2 regions of the Shewanella sedimentimangrovi genome follow, and region 1 is predicted to be linked to the other one. Evidence: riboswitches for the same ligand, from Rfam matches in the RefSeq annotation. Region 1 holds a riboswitch; the other holds the start of a gene.
The links. Region 1 has a riboswitch for cobalamin ahead of JYB85_RS13850 (TonB-dependent receptor). Riboswitches for the same ligand answer to the same signal wherever they lie in the genome.
Positions count from the first base shown of each region.

Region 2: linked by a shared signal. The riboswitch ahead of JYB85_RS14400 (ABC transporter ATP-binding protein) and the one ahead of JYB85_RS13850 (TonB-dependent receptor) in region 1 are both predicted to bind cobalamin.

Region 1 covers NZ_CP071502.1:3,133,232-3,142,960, reverse strand. The annotation lists gene recJ (single-stranded-DNA-specific exonuclease RecJ) at 1-1,339, shown strand, start outside; gene JYB85_RS13870 (MOSC N-terminal beta barrel domain-containing protein) at 1,341-3,176, opposite strand; gene JYB85_RS13865 (DUF805 domain-containing protein) at 3,493-3,837, shown strand; gene JYB85_RS13860 (hypothetical protein) at 3,997-4,161, shown strand; gene JYB85_RS13855 (hypothetical protein) at 4,148-4,591, shown strand; cobalamin riboswitch at 4,641-4,839, shown strand; gene JYB85_RS13850 (TonB-dependent receptor) at 4,926-6,884, shown strand; gene JYB85_RS13845 (GDSL-type esterase/lipase family protein) at 6,979-7,569, shown strand; gene JYB85_RS13840 (HDOD domain-containing protein) at 7,733-8,461, shown strand; gene JYB85_RS13835 (LysR family transcriptional regulator) at 8,525-9,427, opposite strand; gene metE (5-methyltetrahydropteroyltriglutamate--homocysteine S-methyltransferase) at 9,590-9,729, shown strand, end outside.
Region 2 covers NZ_CP071502.1:3,248,924-3,258,652, reverse strand. The annotation lists gene metH (methionine synthase) at 1-545, opposite strand, end outside; gene JYB85_RS14405 (histidine phosphatase family protein) at 823-1,491, shown strand; cobalamin riboswitch at 1,566-1,704, shown strand; gene JYB85_RS14400 (ABC transporter ATP-binding protein) at 1,811-2,605, shown strand; gene JYB85_RS14395 (FecCD family ABC transporter permease) at 2,606-3,676, shown strand; gene cobT (nicotinate-nucleotide--dimethylbenzimidazole phosphoribosyltransferase) at 3,699-4,751, shown strand; gene JYB85_RS14385 (adenosylcobinamide-GDP ribazoletransferase) at 4,768-5,550, shown strand; gene cobU (bifunctional adenosylcobinamide kinase/adenosylcobinamide-phosphate guanylyltransferase) at 5,547-6,062, shown strand; gene JYB85_RS14375 (cobyric acid synthase) at 6,095-7,609, shown strand; gene cobO (cob(I)yrinic acid a,c-diamide adenosyltransferase) at 7,643-8,254, shown strand; gene JYB85_RS14365 (MFS transporter) at 8,356-9,729, opposite strand, start outside.

The DNA.
Region 1 (9,729 bases):
GCTTATCACAGTCGATAATGGCATTTCCTGTGTTGAGGGAGTGGCGGCCGCCAAGGCAGCCGGTATGCAGGTGGTCATTACGGATCATCACCTGCCGGGCGCAGAATTACCGCTTGCCGATGCCATAGTCAATCCCAACCAGCCGGGTTGTACCTTTGCCAGCAAGTCCATTGCCGGGGTTGGGGTGGCCTTCTACCTTATGCTGGCACTGCGGGCCGAGCTCAGAAGCCGCGATTGGTTTGTCTCCAGGGGATTGGCAGAGCCCAACCTCGCCTGCCTGCTGGACATTGTGGCCCTGGGCACAGTGGCCGATGTGGTCAGCCTGGACGCCAATAACCGCATTTTGGTGGATGCGGGCCTCAAACGGGTGCGCAGCGGTCGCTGTCGTCCCGGAATTACCGCCTTGCTGGAAGTGGCCAAGCGTAATCCCGCCCGGATTGTGGCCTCGGATTTTGGTTTTGCCGTCGGTCCCAGGCTCAATGCCGCCGGTCGCCTAGATGAGATGTCCCTCGGGGTTGAAACCCTGCTGTGTGACGATTTCATGCAGGCCAGACGCATGGCCGCCGAGCTTGACGGTCTCAACGCCGAGCGCCGTGAACTGGAGGCCGGGATGCAGCAGGAGGCGCTGGCCAGCCTGCAGCGCCTGAGCCTGGCAGACAGCGAATTGCCCTGGGGCATAGCCCTTTACCGGGATGACTGGCACCAGGGGGTGATCGGCATACTGGCGTCGAGAATTAAGGACAGGTATCACAGGCCTGTGATTGCCTTTGCCGATGCCGGCGATGGCGAAATCAAGGGCTCGGCCCGTTCCATCAAGGGCCTGCATATGCGCGATCTGCTGGAACTGATCAACAGCCGTCATCCGGGGCTGCTGCTCAAGTTCGGTGGCCATGCCATGGCGGCGGGCTTAAGCCTGAGGGCCACGGATTTTGGCGCTTTCGCAGCCGCCTTTGAACAGGCAGTGCAGCAGCTGCTGGCGCCTGAACAGTTAACCGGTGAAATTTTGAGTGACGGTGAACTTGAGCCCCGCTGGTTAACCCTGGAGACTGCCGAGCTGCTGCGCGGCGCCGGTCCCTGGGGCCAGGGATTTGAAGAGCCGTTATTTGACGGCCGGTTTCGCTTGTTGCAACAGCGTCTGGTGGGCGACAAACATCTGAAAATGGTGCTGGAGACCGGCTGTGGCAGCCTGATGCTTGATGCCATTGCCTTCAATATAGACACAGCCATCTGGCCCGATGCCGGTATACGCGAGGTGCAACTGGCCTATCGGTTGGATGTGAACGAATTTCGCGGCAATCAGAGCCTGCAGCTGCTGGTGGAGCAGCTGCAGCCGCTGTGAGTCAGAGTTCGAGCTTGATATCGCCCTGGGGAATGGCGCAGCAGGCAAGGATTTTGCCTTCGGCCCGCTCGGCGGCGCTCAGTGCCGGAGCCTTGGGCTGATACACTTCCCCTTCCAATAACTGGTGCCTGCAGGCACTGCAGATCCCGGCGCGGCAGGACCAGGGCATGGACAAGCCCTGCTGTTCGGCCTGATCCAATATGGGTCGCTGATTATCACCGGTAAATACCTGTTCACCTATCTGGATCCGGACCTGTTTGGGCGCCTGCTTGGGTTTCCTGCCGGGTTTGCCGAACAATTCCTGCTGAATCTGATCAGCTGCCAGCCCCAATGACAACAAGACTTGCTCTATCTCGGCCATAAAGGGCGCCGGGCCGCAAAGATAAACGTCTCGCTCCAGCAAATCCTCAATCCCTTGCAGATGATGGCGATCAAGTCGTCCCCTGAGACCCGGCCAGTCGTCACCTGGCTGGCTGAGCAGCAGCATCAAGGGCATGCCGGCGCCGGTTAAGTGCGCCAACTCGGCCTCGGGAACATCTGCCTCGGTGCGGCACAGGTGAATAAAACGGGCCGCAGCCAAGCGCTTGCCGTCATCAAACTTATCCTGCTGCATCAAGGTGCGGGCCATGGATAACATGGGCGTAATGCCGGAACCGGCGCTGATGAACAGCGGCGCTTTGCCGCTGCGCAGCCGGAATTTGCCCGACGGAAGGTCAGCAAGCAGCACATCGCCGGGCTGTAATCTGTCGTGGATGATATTGGACATCACCCCTCCGGCGGCCCGTTTGACACTGATGCGCCAGCCCGGCTCCAGCGGTGAGGCACTGAGGCTGTAGCGACGAATATGGCGCTTACCGTCGATATCAAAGGCCAGCTTGAGGTGTTGGCCGGCGATAAAGTTTGGCAGCGGCTTGCCATCTTCGGCCTGCAAATACAGCGAGACAAAGTCCGCTGCCAGGGTGTCCTTGGAGACAAGTCGCAGCCGCCGCTTGGGGGTTGCACCATCGGCATAGTGCTGCGGCTCTTTGTAGCTCAGCACAGTCAAACTGTCACCGGCCCTTATGCTTCCTTCATTGAGCGGGATAAGATTCTGGCCAAAATCGACATCGCCATTGCCGCTGCGACGATAGCGACTGAGGGTGTCGAGGGGCTCCTTCAGCGGATGGAACTCGGTGCTGTCCTGCTCCAGGGTGGTCATCACGCAGCGACCGCAGGGTTTGGCCACCTTGAACTCCACTTCACCGATACGGATCCTGTCCCAGCTATCCTCGGCAAAGGCGTCAACGCCTTCAATGACCAGATTGGGGCGAAACTGCGCCATCCGATTGAGTCGGTCGCTGCGATTGTTGAGATCTTCCAGTGAGGCCTGGCTTATCAGCAGCAAGGGGTAACCATCGGCAAAACTGACCCGGCCACCGGTTTGTTGGCGAAAACGGGCCGATTGTTCGCCAAGCCATAACAGTTTGGCCGGCTCCCCCAGTACCGCGGTGATCCAGGCATCCGCCTCTTTCGTGGTGGTCAGAGCACTGAAGCTATCTTTCCAAACACCGGTGGCCAAGGGGGCGGAAGCAAATCGGTCTGGCTCCAGCCTGAGGGGGGGCATATCGTCAAAGTGCAACTCCAGGGCGCCGGCATGGACGGCCTGTGGCGAGACGTATTCACTGTAGATCAGCGACAGTCTCGGATGCGTGCGGGCGGTAAAGAAACGACCATCGAGGCCGCACACCATGAAGCGTCTGTCGCCAATCAGGCCTTCCTCTGCCACCCTGGCCTCCGGGAGTGTTTGGCCGCGGATGGATTTGACGGGATAGATATGAATACTGCTCAGGCTGGCCATGAAACGTCCTTATTGAATCTTGCATGCAGGCTGACAAAGAGACATGCGGATAACGGAATTGCGTGGTGGCAATATACCTTGTTGCCCCCGGCCGGTCCATGGATGGGACTTCGCCGGACCGGAAGCATATTTGGAAATCCTACCTTGCTGAAGCAGAACCTATTTTTTACGCTTGTATCTGGTCACACCAGTTTTGTCAGTCTAAATAACGACTTGGCCTCGGTGCCTAACGTGGTAAAGTGAATCTCAGCACCAAATAGGTGTAGTATGTTGATGTTAAAGGATTAAAGTGGGAATTCCCAATTAAGGAGCTGGAATGCAATATTTTATTGGTGCCATCGTCAAGTACGCCGACTTCACCGGGCGCGCCCGTCGTACCGAATACTGGATGTTTGTGCTGTTTTACTTGATTTTTTATGTCCTGCTGGCCGGTCTTGACTATCTGCTGGGTGCATCCTGGATTGTGAACCTGTTTGCCCTGGCACTATTGCTGCCGTCTCTGGCCGTGGGCGCCAGGCGTTTGCATGATACCGGCCGCAGCGGTTGGTGGCAGCTGCTCAACTTCATCCCCGTTATAGGTTGGATAGTGCTGCTGATCTTTATGGTGCAGGACAGTGCCGAAACCAATGTCTATGGGGCAAATCCCAAAGCGCTGGCATAAAGACACACCGGCAAAAATACAACGCCGCAGCTGCGGCGTTTTTTTATCTGCTTGACATTTAATGCTTAAAGGAAATGATAGCTACACAATCTGCGATTAAGATTGTGACGCTTGGGTCATGTGGACAGGGAAAGTCGGCACACAACAGGGAGTTTAATGATGAAGTGGAATAATATTGTTTGGATAGGTTTGACGGCATTGGTTGCTGCTCAGCTCCCTGCCGGGGCGGAAGAGCTGAAAGTTTACGATACCGTATTGAATTTTCAATTGCCTGACAACTGGCGCCAGGTCGGCACCGATGAATTGTTGTATGTTCAGCGCTGAATTCCTGCCACAGGAGCAGCGTTTGGCCGATTGGACCAGCCTGGTCTGTGTCCAGGGGTTCCATGGCATGGGCGACAGGATAACGCCGAAGGCCTTTTTCGAAACCTTCACAAACAATTACAAGGCCAGTTGTCTGGGGGAAATGGTGTATGAACCCCTGGGGGCGCTCGAGATGGCAACCGGTGAACAATCCGGATTTCAGGCCATACTCGGCTGCAGCCGCATGCCGGATACGCATCTTCATGGTGAGTCGTCGTCCCGGGGCGAAATAGGCTATTACGCCGTGCTGGGTGGCGGCGAAGATCTGCTGCTGATGCACAAATCCATGCGCGGCCTTGAGTTTACCGCAGCCAATGTCCCGCTCAACGGCAGCAATTACCGGGAGTTTATTGCGCCCTTGCAGCCCATCAAGCTTAACCAATCCAATTAGACATTTATCCATATAGATGTCTATAATGCGCCGGCCCGCCAACACTCGGCGGGTTGTCAACCTTCCGGGTGCCCGAATGTTCGGGATAATCGGGAAGCCGGCGCAATTCCGGCACTGCCCCCGCAACGGTAAATGGTGAGATCCCGGCGCGCCCTGGCCTTTAAAGCTAATGGGCGTTTAAAGCTTATGATCGCAGGCCAATCGGCCCTAACCAAAGTCCGGAGACCGGCCCTCCAGGTTATCCCCAGATTTCGGTGGGCAGATCTGCGGGTGCGACCGGCCTTGGGCCATCGTGGCACTTTTGCCCCGTTTTCCTTGATGGAGTCAAAGGTTAATGGGTTCACATCCAACATCTCTCGCCCTTCTTACCGGCATGCTGCTCGGCACCTTCGCCGTCCAGGCCGCAGAAGGCAATTCCAACACCACAGATACCCTGGTGGTCATAGGCCGCAGCGCGGATACGCCGCTGAACCTCGCCGCCAACGTCAATGTCATAGACGCTGCCGCCATTGCCATGAGTGGTGCCACCAGCCTGGGCGAACTGCTCCGGGGCCAGAGCGGCATTCAGCTCAGCGATAATGGTGCCGGCCCTGTGCTGGCCATGCGTGGCTTCGCTGCCGGCCAAGCCGCGAGCAATACCCTGATATTGGTGGACGGTCGTCGGCTGAACAATATTGATATCGCCGCACCGGATCTCAATGCCATTGCCCTCAACCAGGTGGAGCGTATTGAAATTCTCTCCGGCAGCGCCGGGGTGCTTTACGGCGATCAGGCCGTGGGTGGGGTGATTAACATAGTCACCAAGGCACCGGATGCAGGCAGTGGCTCGCTGCAATTGCTGGCTGGTAACTATGCCACCTATGAGGCTCGCGGTGATTACGCCGGAGCGATCAACGACAACTGGCGTTATTACCTGACGGCCAATCGTCGTGACAGCGATAACTATCGCGACCACAGCGAGAGTGAAACCAGTGCCCTGCTGGCGCGGGTGCAGTACGAGCAGGGGGAGCGCAGCCTGTTTATAGAGGCCGGTTTCAATGATGATGAGCGTGAATTGGCCGGGGCGCTGACAGACGAGCAGTTCCGGGACAATCCCCGCCAAGCTGCCTATGACGGCATAACAGACAACAACCACAGCATCAGTCGCAATGCCCGCCTGGGCTATCAGCAGGCCTTGTCCAGTCATTGGCGTTTGCTGCTGGATGCCGATTACAGCGGCACGGATGTGGATTCGATAAGTTTTGGATCCAAGGGCAACACCCAAAGACGTCTGTTGAGCCTGAGTCCCAAATTCAGCGGCCGTTATGATATCCAAGCCGGCGAGCTTAAGCTGATTGCCGGGGCCGATTTGTCACGGGGCGAGTCCAAGTTTGATTACTCATACATGGACAGGTCCAACACCCAAAAGCTGGCGGCAGCCTTTGTGCAGGCCAGTGTGCCCTTGAGCTCCAGCCTCAGCTACGTGATTGGCGGTCGCTACGCCGAGGTCAGGGACGAGCTGCGTGACGACTTAACTTATCCCGCCGGTGTGAACCTGGACAACGATGCCCATGCGCTGGAGTTGGGCCTCAATTACCGTCCCAACCAGCAGCAGCGCTTTTACCTGAGGGCGGAAGACAACTTCCGTTTCGCCAAGGTGGATGAGCAGGCCTATACATCCGAGGGCGTATTGGGCCTAGATCCACAAACCGGTCGCTCCTATGAGGCCGGCTGGGATTATCACAGCAAGGGTTACAGCCTGCGCCTGAGCGCTTTCCGTCTCGACCTTGAGGATGAAATCGTCTGGGATCCCTCCGCACCCAAGCCAGATCCAAGCGCGTATTTCAATGGCGCCAACGTCAATGCCGACAGCTCGCGCCGTTATGGTGTGGCCCTGGATCTGGATTGGCAGCCCCTGGATGCCCTGGCGTTGGGGTTGGACTATCAGTTTACCGATGCTTTCTTTACCGCAGGAAGCAATGACGGCAAGGCGTTGTCCTGGGTGGCCCGCCACAGTGGTCGCGGTTTTGCCAGCTATGATCTGGACGACAACTGGCAGCTGTATCTGGATGCCCAGTACACGGGTAAACGCTATATCGAAGGGGATAACGCCAATCTGGCGGACAAACTGGATGCCTATACCCTGGTCAACCTGGCGCTGAATTATCGCCGCGGTCAGTGGCTGGCCAGTGTCCGTGCCGACAACCTGCTGGATGAGGACTATGTCAGCGCCGGTTATTACAGCGATTGGGGCAATGGCTATTATCCCGGCAGTGGCCGGATGGTGAGCGCCAGCATCAAATACCATTTCTGATCCGCAAATCTGTTGTGCAAATGAAAGGCCGGACTTGTGTCCGGCTTTTTTTTCGGCGATAAATGAGTAAGTTGCAAATTGAACCGGAATTCCTGTGCGGCGAACCCTGCTGTTTCTGCTCTTGCTCTGTGGCTGCTCTGGCCCCAAGTTGCCTTATCTGGGGGAAAATGCGCGCATCCTGGCCTTTGGTGACAGCCTGACCCAGGGTGTGGGGGCGGGCGAGGGGCGGGATTACCCGGCAATGCTGTCGGCCCTGTGTGAGTGTGAGGTGATCAACGCCGGCATTTCAGGTGAAACCAGCGCCCAGGGATTGGCACGTATCGCCGATGTGTTGGACCAGACTCAGCCGGATCTGCTGCTGTTGCTTGAAGGCGGTAATGATGTGCTCAGGGGACTCGATAAAAGCCAATTAAAGGCTAATCTTGAAGGTATGATCCTTGCGGCCCGGACCAGACAGGTGCCCGTGCTGCTGTTGGCAGTGCCGGATAAATCCCTGTTGTTGTCGCCCATGCCCCTGTATGAAGAATTGGCTGACCAGTATGGTTTGCCGTTGCTGGACGACACTGTCAGTGATCTGTTGTCGACAGCGGGCATGAAGTCGGATGGGGTGCATTTCAACAACCAAGGATACCAGGCGTTGGCCGAGGCGGTATTTGTCAATTTGCAGGCCAGCGGTGCCTTTTAAATGCGGCTCACGAAATTTAGTGGTAACAATGGAATACAGCTTGACCATAGGCAGGATTTTGTGGGTAAATTCCCCGATAATTAAAAATCGAGGTGGGATGGATGCGGTCCTTTGCCGACGGCATTTGTCAGGGTTCCCCGGATAAAAGGTTTAAAAGTGTTACATGACTGAGCTTGAGCATCAGGTGTTTTCCCAGATCAGGGCCATCATTGCCAATGAAGAGCAGGTGATCGGGCGGCGGGGTATTTTGGTTCCGCTGAAAAAGGCCATCATAGCCGATGGAGACATACGCAATGTGATCGATATAGTGTCCACCGATCCTGCGTTGGCGGCCCATCTGTTGTGGCGCAGCACCACGGCTCAGGTGGCCACAGTCAATCCCGGCAAGACCCGCAGCCTCAAGGATGCCCTGATCCGTCTGGGGCAGATAAACATCTATCGTTATGCCTTCAGTTTCTACCTCAAGGAGAGGCTCGATGAGCTGCCCCAGCCCTATAAGAAGTTGGTGCAGGGCTACTGGCGCCTGACCGAGAGCATTGCTGCTTCTGCGGTAGACAGCTTAATCGAGATGGATGGGGTTAAGATAGATCCCGATGAAGTCCAGACCTTGGCGCTGTTCAGTGTCTTTGGTCAAATCATCGCCCTGACCGCTTTTGCGTATCTCAATGCCGAGTCGGAAGAATCTTTCCCCCTGGGCATCATCAAGAGCATCATAGATACCCAGCAGCAAACCCTGACCCTGGAGGCCTTTGAGTCCCTGGGGCTGGATGAAGAGCTCAAAGATGAATTTATGATTGCCCATAACCTGCGCCAGACCCGCAACCCCAATTCACCGGGTTTGATCTTGCGCCGAGTACTGTCCATGCGTGGCCTGCTGCTCAATCCGCTCTGAGTGAGCTTCGCTTAATAAAAACGCCTGCAGTTGCAGGCGTTTTTATTTCACATAAATAGCTTATCAGCGGTTGCCCTGACGCGCCAAACCTTCGCCGGCCACCAGTTCCAGCCAGTGCTGGATCAATCTGGATGCGCCGGCATCGCGGCGATAGGCACCGAACAGCGGGCGTTTCAGCCCTTCAATCCCCAGCTTGAGACTGGTGAGGCTCAGTCCCTGGGCTTCACTGATGGACCAATTCGGCAGGGCGGCAACGCCTTCCTGACAGGCGATACGCTGCAGCAGCACAGAGGTCAGATCGCTGCACTTCTGGGGGCCGGGCTCGATGCCGGCCGGTTCCAGAAACAGTCGATAGAAGTCCAGTCGCTCCAGCGGTACCGGATAGCTAATCAGGGGCTGGCCCGCCAATTGCTGCGGCACCACGTAGGGTAAACTGGCCAGCGGATGATCCTTGGCCACCACCAGCTTCACCTCAAAATCAAACAGGTGCTGATAGGCCAGGGTGTGGCCGGGCACGGGATCCGAGGTCAGCACTATGTCCAGTTCCCCTGTTTCCAGGGCATTGAGGGAATCAAACAGATGGCGGCTGGAAATATCGAGCTCGGCATGGGGATACTGATCTCTGAACGCCTCCATGACCGGCATCAGCCAGCGAAAACAGCTGTGACATTCAATACCCACCCTGAGCCGGTTGCTGTCTGGATCCAGCCCGCGCTTGAGATCCGTTTCCGTCTCCATCACCCGCGGCAAGATTTCCTCCGCCAGATGTAGCAGGCGTGAGCCCTCCTGGGTGAAAGACAAAGGTTTGCTCTTGCGCACAAACACCGGTGAATTGATCCGGGTTTCCAGCTCTTTAATCTGATGGGATAGCGCAGATTGGGTGACAAAGCGTTTCTTTGCCGCAGCCGCCAGGCTGCCGCTTTCTTTGAGTGCCATCAAGGTGCGCAGGTGTCTCAGCTCTATCATTTTCTCTCCACATGAATGTTGCTCATGTTGCCCGTGAATCCAATTCGATTGCTTGCCCTGAGACTACCACAATAAACTTCTGGACGTCCAGACGCCCATTGAGAATATGTCAACCGGGCCTTGGTTGCAATTTGCTCATATTACATCAACAAGGTATACAATATGCAATTAAATAGTCTAGGTTTTCCAAGAATAGGTCGGCGCCGGGAATTGAAGTTCGCCCTGGAGCAATACTGGCGCGGTGAAATCAGCCAGCAGGCATTGCTGGAGCAGGGGCAGCGGCTGCGCCGTCAGCATTGGTT
Region 2 (9,729 bases), 120 kb from region 1:
ATGTCGGCACCGCCCTCCAGCAGGGCTGTGGTGGACTCGCGGTAGGCCACTACCAAATCATCAAAGTGAATATTGCGATAACCGGGATCGTTCACATCCGGGCTGATGGAGCAGGTGCGGTTGGTGGGACCAAGCACCCCGGCCACAAAACGTGGGCTGCCGGTTTGGGCGGCCACCTCATCGGCCACCTCGCGGGCGATGCGGGCTCCGACCCGGTTGATTTCGGCGGCCAGACTTTCCATGCCATAGTCGGCCATGGCGATAGTGGTGGCGTTGAAGGTGTTGGTTTCTATGATGTCGGCGCCGGCCAGCAGGTAGTCGCGGTGGATCTGCCTGATGATCCCGGGCTGGGTCAGCACCAGCAGATCATTGTTGCCCTTGACGTCGCTGGGCCAGTCTTTGAAACGCTCGCCCCGGTAGTCGGCTTCCTCCAGTGCGTAGCCCTGGATCATGGTACCCATGGCGCCATCGAGCAGCAAAATGCGCTCCTTGAGCAGTGCCCTGAGTTGAAGCTCCAAGTGGCCGGGTGTTGCGGAAGTCGCCATAGCTGATACCTGTATACTGGGCCGTCGTTCGCAAACGTTCGCAAAAAACGCGGCTGAAAATTTTGGACATATAAACGTATAGACGTCCATAATATGCGAAACCGACGCCCAAGGGCAAGGCCGCTGGCTGCATTAGCCGGGGTTGCCGCGCTTTAAGTCGAACCAAGCTCAAATCGATTTAAGCTCAAATCGATCTAAGCCCAAGTCTATGCCAGATTGGCCCACCTGGGCAGGCACAAACCTGCTGTCCTCTCCGGTGGAAAATAAAAGGAATGCCATGTCAGAGCCAATAGCCGAGAAACAGACCCTGTACCTATTGCGCCACGGCGAATGCGAAGGCGGCGCCATATTGCGCGGCCATAGCGACGTGGCCCTCACTGCCAAGGGTTGGCAGCAAATGCGCACCGCGGCGGCAAAAGTGCCAGAGGTGGCCGAGGTTATCAGCTCGCCCCTGCGCCGCTGCCGTGAATTTGCGAAGACGCATGCGGCCGAGCGCGGCCGCACCTTGACCCTGGACAGTGCCTGGCGGGAGCTGGGCTTTGGTGCCTGGGACGGTCAGCCCCTGGCCGAGCTGTGGCAACAGCAGGCCATCGGGGACTGGTGGCAGGATCCCTGGACCCACACTCCGCCCGGGGGTGAACCCTTGGTAGAGTTCGAAGCGCGCCTCGACGCCGCGCTCGTGGCCTTGCTGGCACGCTGCCCCGGGACTGCCCTTATCGTCTGCCACGGCGGGGTGATCACCCATTTGCTGCGCCGGGCCCTGGGCCTGGGGCCCGAGGCCAGCTTTTACCGGCGCTTGCTGTTGCCGCCGGCGGCGCTGGTGCAGCTGGACTTTTATCCTCAAAGCGCTGCCTATAACAGCGGAAGTATCAGCCATGACAGCCAAAGCGGAAAGGACGAGCTTGAAAACTGGTTGCCGTCGGTTAACTGGCCGTCGGGATTGTGATTTTTTATAAACAGCCACAGGCGCGCCTTGCCAGTGTCAACAAAAGTCGGATAATGATCAGCTCGCGAAACAGCTGTGGCTGTCGATCTGCAGGTGCCGGGGACTTAGGTCAACCCGGCCGAACAGGGAACCGGGATAAGCCCGGACTGTGCCCGCAACTGTGTGAAGGCCATGCCTTCGAGTCAGGATACCTGCCTGTGGATTGTGTTTTTTGGTCTTAAACCCGGGCGGGTTACCCGGTGGAGCCTGAGTAAATGCTACCCTTTTTCGGCCCTCGTGGGTCAAGACTCTGTTTTCCTTGCCTTTTGAGGGGCGAGCGATGACGCCTGCGCTCAAGGTCGACGGCCTCTGTTGGCACCCCAAGGGCAATCAGGTGCTCGATGATGTCAGTTTTGAACTGGCGTCAGGGCAGATGCTGGGCCTTATCGGCCCCAATGGCGCCGGTAAATCCAGCCTGCTGCGCTGTCTCTACCGCTATCTCAGGCCCGACTCGGGGCGCATCTGTCTTGAGGGGCAAGACATCAGCCAGGTCTCAAGGCGCGACTTTGCCCGCAGCGTGGCCGTGGTGCAGCAGGACACGCCGCACTTTTTCGATCTCAGTACCCGGGCCCAGGTGGCCATGGGGCTTATTCCACACAAGGGTTGGTTCGAACAGGACAGGGCAGCCGACGGCGAGCGGGTGGATGCGGCGCTGGCTCAGGTGGGACTCAGTGACAAGGCCGACACTCCCTTTGAGCAGCTGTCCGGCGGCGAGAAGCAGCGGGCGCTCATTGCCCGCGCCATAGTCCAGCGACCCAAGCTGCTGCTGCTCGATGAACCCACCAACCATTTGGATGTGCGCTATCAGATCCAGATTTTGGAGTTGGTGCGCTCCCTTGGGATCAGCGTCATCTGCTCCATCCACGATCTCAACCTCGCCAGCGCCCTGTGTGACAGCCTGTTGCTGCTGGAGCGGGGCCGTACCGTCGCCTGGGGCACACCGGAAGAGGTGCTGACCGAGGCCCGTCTCGCCGCCGTGTTCGGCGTCTGTTGCAGCGTCTCGCCCCATCCCCAGCACGGTAAGCCGCAGCTGCAGTATTTTTACGGCTACCGCGATCAAGGGAGGCGCAACTAGATGCAAGGTTTCCTCAGGCTGCGTCTGGCCAAATGGCTGACCCGACCGCTCGGGCGGGAGGATTATCTGCTGCTGGCGCTGTTGCTGCTGGCCGGGCTGACGCCGCTCGCCGCCAGCGCCTTTGGCGCCGCCAACATAGACTGGTTGCAGGTGGCGAGTGTCTACTGGCACAAGCTGCTGGGGCTGCCACCGCCCCAGGATGTGCCCTTTGTGAACCAGCGGATTTTGCTGGAGCTTAGGCTGCCGCGGGTAATGCTGGCCTTTATCTGCGGTGCCGGTTTGGCCCTCTCCGGCTGGGTGCTGCAAACCGTGACCCGCAATCCGCTGGCGGATCCTTTCCTGTTCGGCATCAGTTCCGGCGCGTCCCTCGGCGCCATTGTCGCCCTGACCGTTAGCAGTGCCCTGTTTGGCAGTGCCATGCTGTGGCTGACCTTGCCACTGGGGGCCTTTGTCGGCGCCACCCTGTCGGTGGCTCTGGTGTTGGCCCTGTGTGGCATTGGGCTGCAAAGCCAGGTGGAGCGTATGTTGCTCGCCGGGGTGGCCACCTCGTTTTTATTTGGCGCCATGGGCAGCTTGCTGCTGTATTTCTCCACCCCCGAGGCCACTGCCTCTGTGCTGTTCTGGACCCTGGGCAGCTTCGCCCGCGCCAATTGGACCATGCTCTGGCAGCCGCTGCTGGTGTTTGTTCTGTTTGGCCTGGCACTGTTTGCCGGGCGGCGGCGGGTGCAGGCGCTGGCGGCGGGGGATGAGACGGCCCACGCCCTGGGGGTGGATGTGGCCCGGCTGCGGCTCGGCAGTTTGCTGGCCTGCTCGCTGATGACCGCCACCCTGGTGGCCAGTTGCGGCGGCATAGGCTTTGTTGGCTTGATGGTGCCGCATCTGGTGCGGCAGTTGTTTCCCGGCCGCACCCTATTGCTGCTGACCGCCTTGGTGGGGGGCCTGTTTATGGTGTGGGTCGATGTGCTGGCTCGCTGCCTGCTGCCGATGCAGGAGCTGCCGGTGGGTATCATCACGGCTGTCATCGGCAGCGGTTTCTTCCTGTTGCTGCTTTCTCGGCGCAGGCAGGGTTAATTCAATTCGGACAGGATGCAAGATGTTTACTATCGAGGCGGTCAGCGACCAATTTGACCAGCAGATCCAGCAACGTATCGACGACAAGACCAAGCCCCTTGGGGCCCTGGGGCGGCTGGAGTCCCTGGCGCTGACCATTGCCAGGGTGCAGGGCAAGGAGACACTGGAGATAACCCGGCCCACCATGCTGGTGTTTGCCGGCGATCACGGCATCGCCGCCGCCGGGGTGTCCATTGCGCCGAGCGAAGTGACGGCGCAGATGCTGCTGAACTTTGCCCGTGGCGGAGCCGCCATCAATGTCTTTTGCCGCCAGCTGGGCTGGGAGCTGGAGCTGATTGATTGTGGCATTTTGCAGCCCCTGGAGGGACTGAAGCCCAGTGACGGCGGCAAGGAGATAGTCAACTGCCGTCTGGGGGCGGGCACCAACCCCATACATCGGCAGGCGGCCATGACCCTGGGCGCCGTGCATCAGGGCTTTGAGCTGGCCAAGGGGCGGGTGGTTCATCACCACAGCCTGGGTTGCAACCTGCTGGGGCTGGGGGACATGGGCATAGGCAACAGCAGCAGCGCAGCAGCGTTGATGGCCGCCATGCTGGGGTTGGAGGCCGGTGATTGTGTCGGCCGCGGCACCGGCATAGATGCCGCCACCCTCAAGCGCAAAACCATGCTGGTGGAGCAGGCTTTGGTACAGCATCACGATGAGCTGACCGATACCTATAATAAACTGGCCTGCCTTGGCGGCTTTGAGATAGTGCAGATGACAGGCGCCATCCTGGCGGCGGCCGAGCGGCGCATGCTGGTGCTCATTGACGGCTTTATTGCCACCGCCGCGGCCCTGTGTGCCGTGGATCTGATGCCCGCCTGCCGCGATTACCTGGTGTTTGCCCATGCGTCGGCGGAGCGTGGCCATCAGCGGATGCTGCAACATCTGGGGGCCGAGCCGCTGCTGGATCTTGGCATGCGCCTGGGGGAAGGCTCAGGGGCCGCGCTGGCGCTGCCTCTGGTGCAGGCCGCGGTGAATTTTTATAACGATATGGCCAGCTTTGCCGAGGCCGGTGTCAACAAGGTGGTTTAGGAGCGCGTTATCTATCATGGGCGGATTCAAGCAAGAGCTGGAGTTGTTCCTTATTGCCGTGAGTTTCTTTACCCGCATTCCGGTGCCGCTGCGGCTGGAGATGAGCCCGGAGCGGCTTAACCGTGCCAGTCGCTATTTCGGCCTGGTGGGCACCCTGGTGGGCCTGGTGTCGGCGGCGGTGTTCTACCTGGTGCAATGGCTGCTGCCTGCCTCGGTGGCGGTGATATTGGCCATGTTGACCTCTGTACTGCTGACCGGCGGCTTCCACGAGGACGGTCTGGCGGACACCGCCGATGGTTTCGGTGGCGGCTGGAGCGCCGAAGAAAAGCTGAACATTATGAAGGACAGCCGCATCGGCAGTTACGGCGCCATGGCCCTGGTGCTGGCGCTGCTGCTGAAGTTTCAACTGTTGGCGGAACTTGCGCTTTACTCCCCCGCCAGCGCCGCCTCGGCCCTGGTGCTGGGCCATACCCTCAGCCGGGTGATGGCCGCCAGTATCATTATCAGCCAGCCCTATGTGCGCCTGGGGGAGGACAGCAAGTCCAAGCCCCTGGCGGAAAACATGCACTGGGATGAACTCCTGGTGCTGCTGCTGTGCGGCTTCGTGCTCAGCCTGCTGCTGACCGGCGTCGGCGCCACCCTGGTGCTGGGGCTGGGACTCTGGCTCGGGCGCATGCTGGCGGTGTACCTGTTTAAACGTCAGATCGGCGGCTACACGGGGGATACCCTGGGCGCAGCCCAGCAGGGGCTGGAGCTGTGGGTCTACATCATGCTGCTGTGGCTCTGGAGCCAGACGTGATAGGTCTTATCCTCGGCGGGGCCCGCAGCGGTAAGAGCCGCTATGCCGAGCAGCTGCTCGCTGGTCGCGCCGCCGTGTATTTGGCGACCGCCACCGCCGGCGATGCGGAAATGGCCGAGCGCATTGCCCGTCACAAGCTCGACAGGGCCGGCGGGCAGTGGCAGTTGTTGGAAGAACCTTTGAATGTCGTCGCCGCCCTGGATAAGCTCTCGGGCCGTGGCACTTCTGTGCTGCTGGACTGCCTGACGCTGTGGCTCACCAATGTGTTGCTGGCCGAGGACCGCGATGCCGAGGCTGAATGCCTCGATTTAGTGGCCGCACTCAAGCGCTTTGATGGCGAGCTGCTGCTGATAAGTAACGAGGTGGGTTCGGGCATAGTGCCTTTGGGACAGCTGAGCCGGGATTTCGTCGATAGGGCCGGTTGGCTCAATCAGGCCATAGCGGCGGTGGCGGACAAGGTGACCCTGGTGGTGGCAGGTTTGCCGCTCCAACTCAAGGAGGAGGGCCTGTGAGCTTCAACATCAATCCAAACTGCCACGTGCTGATGGTGCAGGGCACTACCTCAGATGCCGGCAAGAGCACCCTGGTGGCGGGCCTTTGCCGCCTGCTCAGGCGCCGCGGCGTGAAGGTGGCGCCCTTTAAACCTCAAAACATGGCCCTTAACAGTGCTGTGACCGTCGATGGCGGCGAGATAGGCCGTGCCCAGGCACTGCAGGCCATGGCCTCTGGCCTGGCGCCACACACGGATTTCAATCCGATACTGCTCAAACCCAGCAGCAACAGCCGTGCCCAGGTGATAGTGCAGGGCAAGGCCCTGACCGAGCTGGAAGCCGCCGCCTTTTTCGGCCCGGAGGCCGCCCATTACAAGGGGCTGGCCATGGACGCTGTGCTGGACTCCTTCTCGCGACTGCAAGGTGAATATGCTGCGCTGGTGGTGGAAGGGGCCGGCAGTCCGGCGGAAATCAATCTGCGGGCCAACGACATAGCCAACATGGGCTTTGCCGAAGCGGTGGACTGCCCGGTGATACTGATTGCCGATATCGACAGAGGCGGCGTATTTGCCCATCTGGTGGGCACCCTGGCGCTCTTGTCAGACTCGGAACGTGAACGGGTCAAGGGACTGGTGATCAACCGTTTTCGCGGCGACCCGTCGCTACTTGCCCCCGGTATTGACTGGCTGGAGCAGCACACCGGCAAACCCGTGCTCGGGGTGCTGCCCTATATCGAAGATCTGCAACTGGATGCCGAGGACGCGCTGCCCCGGAGCTTAAATCCAAACGAGGGCCAGCCAGAGGCAAAGGTTGGCCTCAGGGTCGGCATCCTGGTCTATCCCAGAATAAGCAACCATACGGATTTCGATCCCCTGTTGCAGCACCCGGCGCTGGAATGCCAATTCCTGGCCATCAATAAGCTGGAAGCGGAAGACTTGCAGGGTTTTGACCTACTGATCCTGCCCGGCAGCAAGAATGTGCGCGCCGATCTTGAGCTGCTGCGCAGTCGCGGCATGGATAAGGCCATAGCCAGGCATCTGAGATACGGCGGCAAGCTTATCGGCATTTGTGGCGGCTACCAGATGCTGGGACTGGAGCTGGATGACCCCCTCGGAGTCGAGCACGACGCTGGCGCCAGCGAAGGGCTGGGCTTGTTGCCGCTCATCACAGAGTTCAAACGCGACAAGACCCTGCTCAATGTCAGCGGTGAGCTGCGACTTTCTGGACAAATTGCGGCCATTCACGGCTATGAAATTCACTGTGGTCAAAGCCAGCTGTTGACCCAGGGCCCGCGGCCCTTATCCCTGTGTGACAGCGGCGGCACGCCCTCACCGGATGGCGGCTGCCTGAGCCAGGATGGCGCCATCTTTGGCACTTACCTCCATGGCCTGTTCGACAGCCCAAAGGCCTGTGACTTATTGCTGGCCTGGGCCGGGCTCAGCGAGCAGGGAAAGGCGGTGGATCTTGCCGTCCGCCGCGAGGCCGAGCTGGAGCGGCTGGCGGATGTGTGCGAGCAGCATCTGGATCTGCAGCGCCTGGCGGCCTTGCTGCCCTTGGCATCAAATTGAAGACAAGTTGAACATAAGCAAACAGAGACAAGCATGACTATTAACACTGAGCAGCGCCAACAACAGCGCCACAGGGAAAGGCAGCAGAAGGTCAAGGAGGCGGTGGATGCCAAGGTGGCGGCCGCCACCGAGGAGCGCGGTGTGCTTATGGTGCTGACCGGCAACGGCAAGGGCAAGAGCACAGCAGGTTTCGGCACAGTGGCCCGGGCCGTCGGTCATGGCAAGCAAGCCGCCGTGGTGCAGTTTATCAAGGGCAACTGGGACTGCGGTGAACGTAAGCTGCTGGAGGCCAACGGAGTCCCCTTCGAGGTGATGGCCACGGGGTTCACCTGGGAAACCCAGGACAGGGAGGCCGACACTGCGGCGGCGCTCAAGGCCTGGGAAGCGGCCGAGTGTTGGCTTGCCGATCCCGCCATAGACCTTGTGCTGCTGGATGAACTGACCTACATGGTCAGCTATCACTACCTGGAGCTGGAGCGGGTGCTGAGCGCTTTGCGGCAGCGCCCTTTGCATCAACACGTGATCATCACAGGCCGAAATTGCCATCGGCAACTGATTGAGCTGGCCGATACCGTCAGCGAGCTGGAGTGCGTTAAACACGCCTTTGAGGCCGGAATAAAGGCGCAGCCGGGCTTTGATTACTGACGCTGCCCGTAACGGCAGCTGACAAGCGCAATAAAAAAAGGAGCCGAGGGCTCCTTTTTTATTGCGCTCTTTATTTCGATAAGCTCAGGGCTGCTTCGAGCCTAACCCACGGCAAGGGTGCCTTCGGCTTCGGCTTCTTTGCGGGCATCCAGGCGGGCGATCACCTTGCCATAGATCACCAGGGAGATGGCCGACAGCAGGGCGATGGCGGCGAATACGTACCAGATGTAGTGGGCATTGGCTGAGGCCGCCTGCCACTCGGCTGCGGTGGCGAATTTCTTCGGATCCGGGCAGTAGGCGCTCAGCAGGTAACCGGACAGGCCAAAACCCACCAGGGAGCTGATAAAGGAATGCAGGTGTGAGAAGCCAAGGTACAGGCCTTCCTCACCCTTGGGGGCCTGCAGCGAGAAGAATTCCAGGAAGCGTGGTGAAATAAAGGACTCCGCCAGACCCTGGAACACAATGCCGAGGATCATCATCACAGCCACCGGGTGCATCTGCACAAAACCCAGATCGATGTTATTGCCATCGAGCATATTGCCCGACGCCATCAGCAGCGCCGACACCGGCATGATGAACATACCGACAGTCATGGAAAACAGCGAGCTGCGGTGCTTCATCATCGAAGTCACCAGGCCCACAGTCAGTACCACCACCAGCGGATTCACGTTGGCGTACCAAGAAGGAGAGGCGCCTTCTCCGGCCATACGCAGCACGTACTTGGGCATGGTGGCATAGAGCTGGTGTTGCACCATCCAGAAACCTGTGATGATCAGGATCAGGATGAACAGGCGGGCATTGGTCACCACCTTGATCAGCGCCTGCCAGATCTCGGCCACGGACTTGCTGTCCTGACGGCGCTCGGCATTTTTGTAGAACAGGTAAATACAGAAAAAGGCGATAGCCGTCATGGCGGCGGCAAAGTAGTTGAGGTTCACCAGACCCAGATCGCCCATGGATTCCCGCAGCGGTTTCACCACGGTTTTACCTGAGAAGGAGCCTATGTTGACCATCATGTAAAAGATGGAGAAGCCCTTGGCGCGGTTGGATTCACTGGTTTCGCAGGCCACAGTGCCGGTGATCACCGCCTTGATAAAGGAGCCGCCAATCATGATGACAATCATGATAGGGATAATGGCCCAGCGGATATCCGCCGTATCCAAGCCCTTGAATACCACTTCGCGGCCATACTCCACCAGGCCGTGGCTTTCCAGCAGCGCCGGGAATATGGCCAGGCCGGCGTAGCCTATGGTCAGCAGGCCAAAGGCCAGCAGCAGGGCGCTGCGAAAACCTATCTTGTCGGCCAGGGCGCCCGAAAAGGTGGGCAGAAAATACAGACCGGCGGAAAAGCTGCCCGCCAGCCAAGCGGCTTCTATGTCATCAAAGCCGAGGATGCGCGACAGATACAGGGTGATCACCACGAAAACACCGTAGTAGGCGGCGCGTTCCAGCAGTTCGACCGTATTGGCAATCCA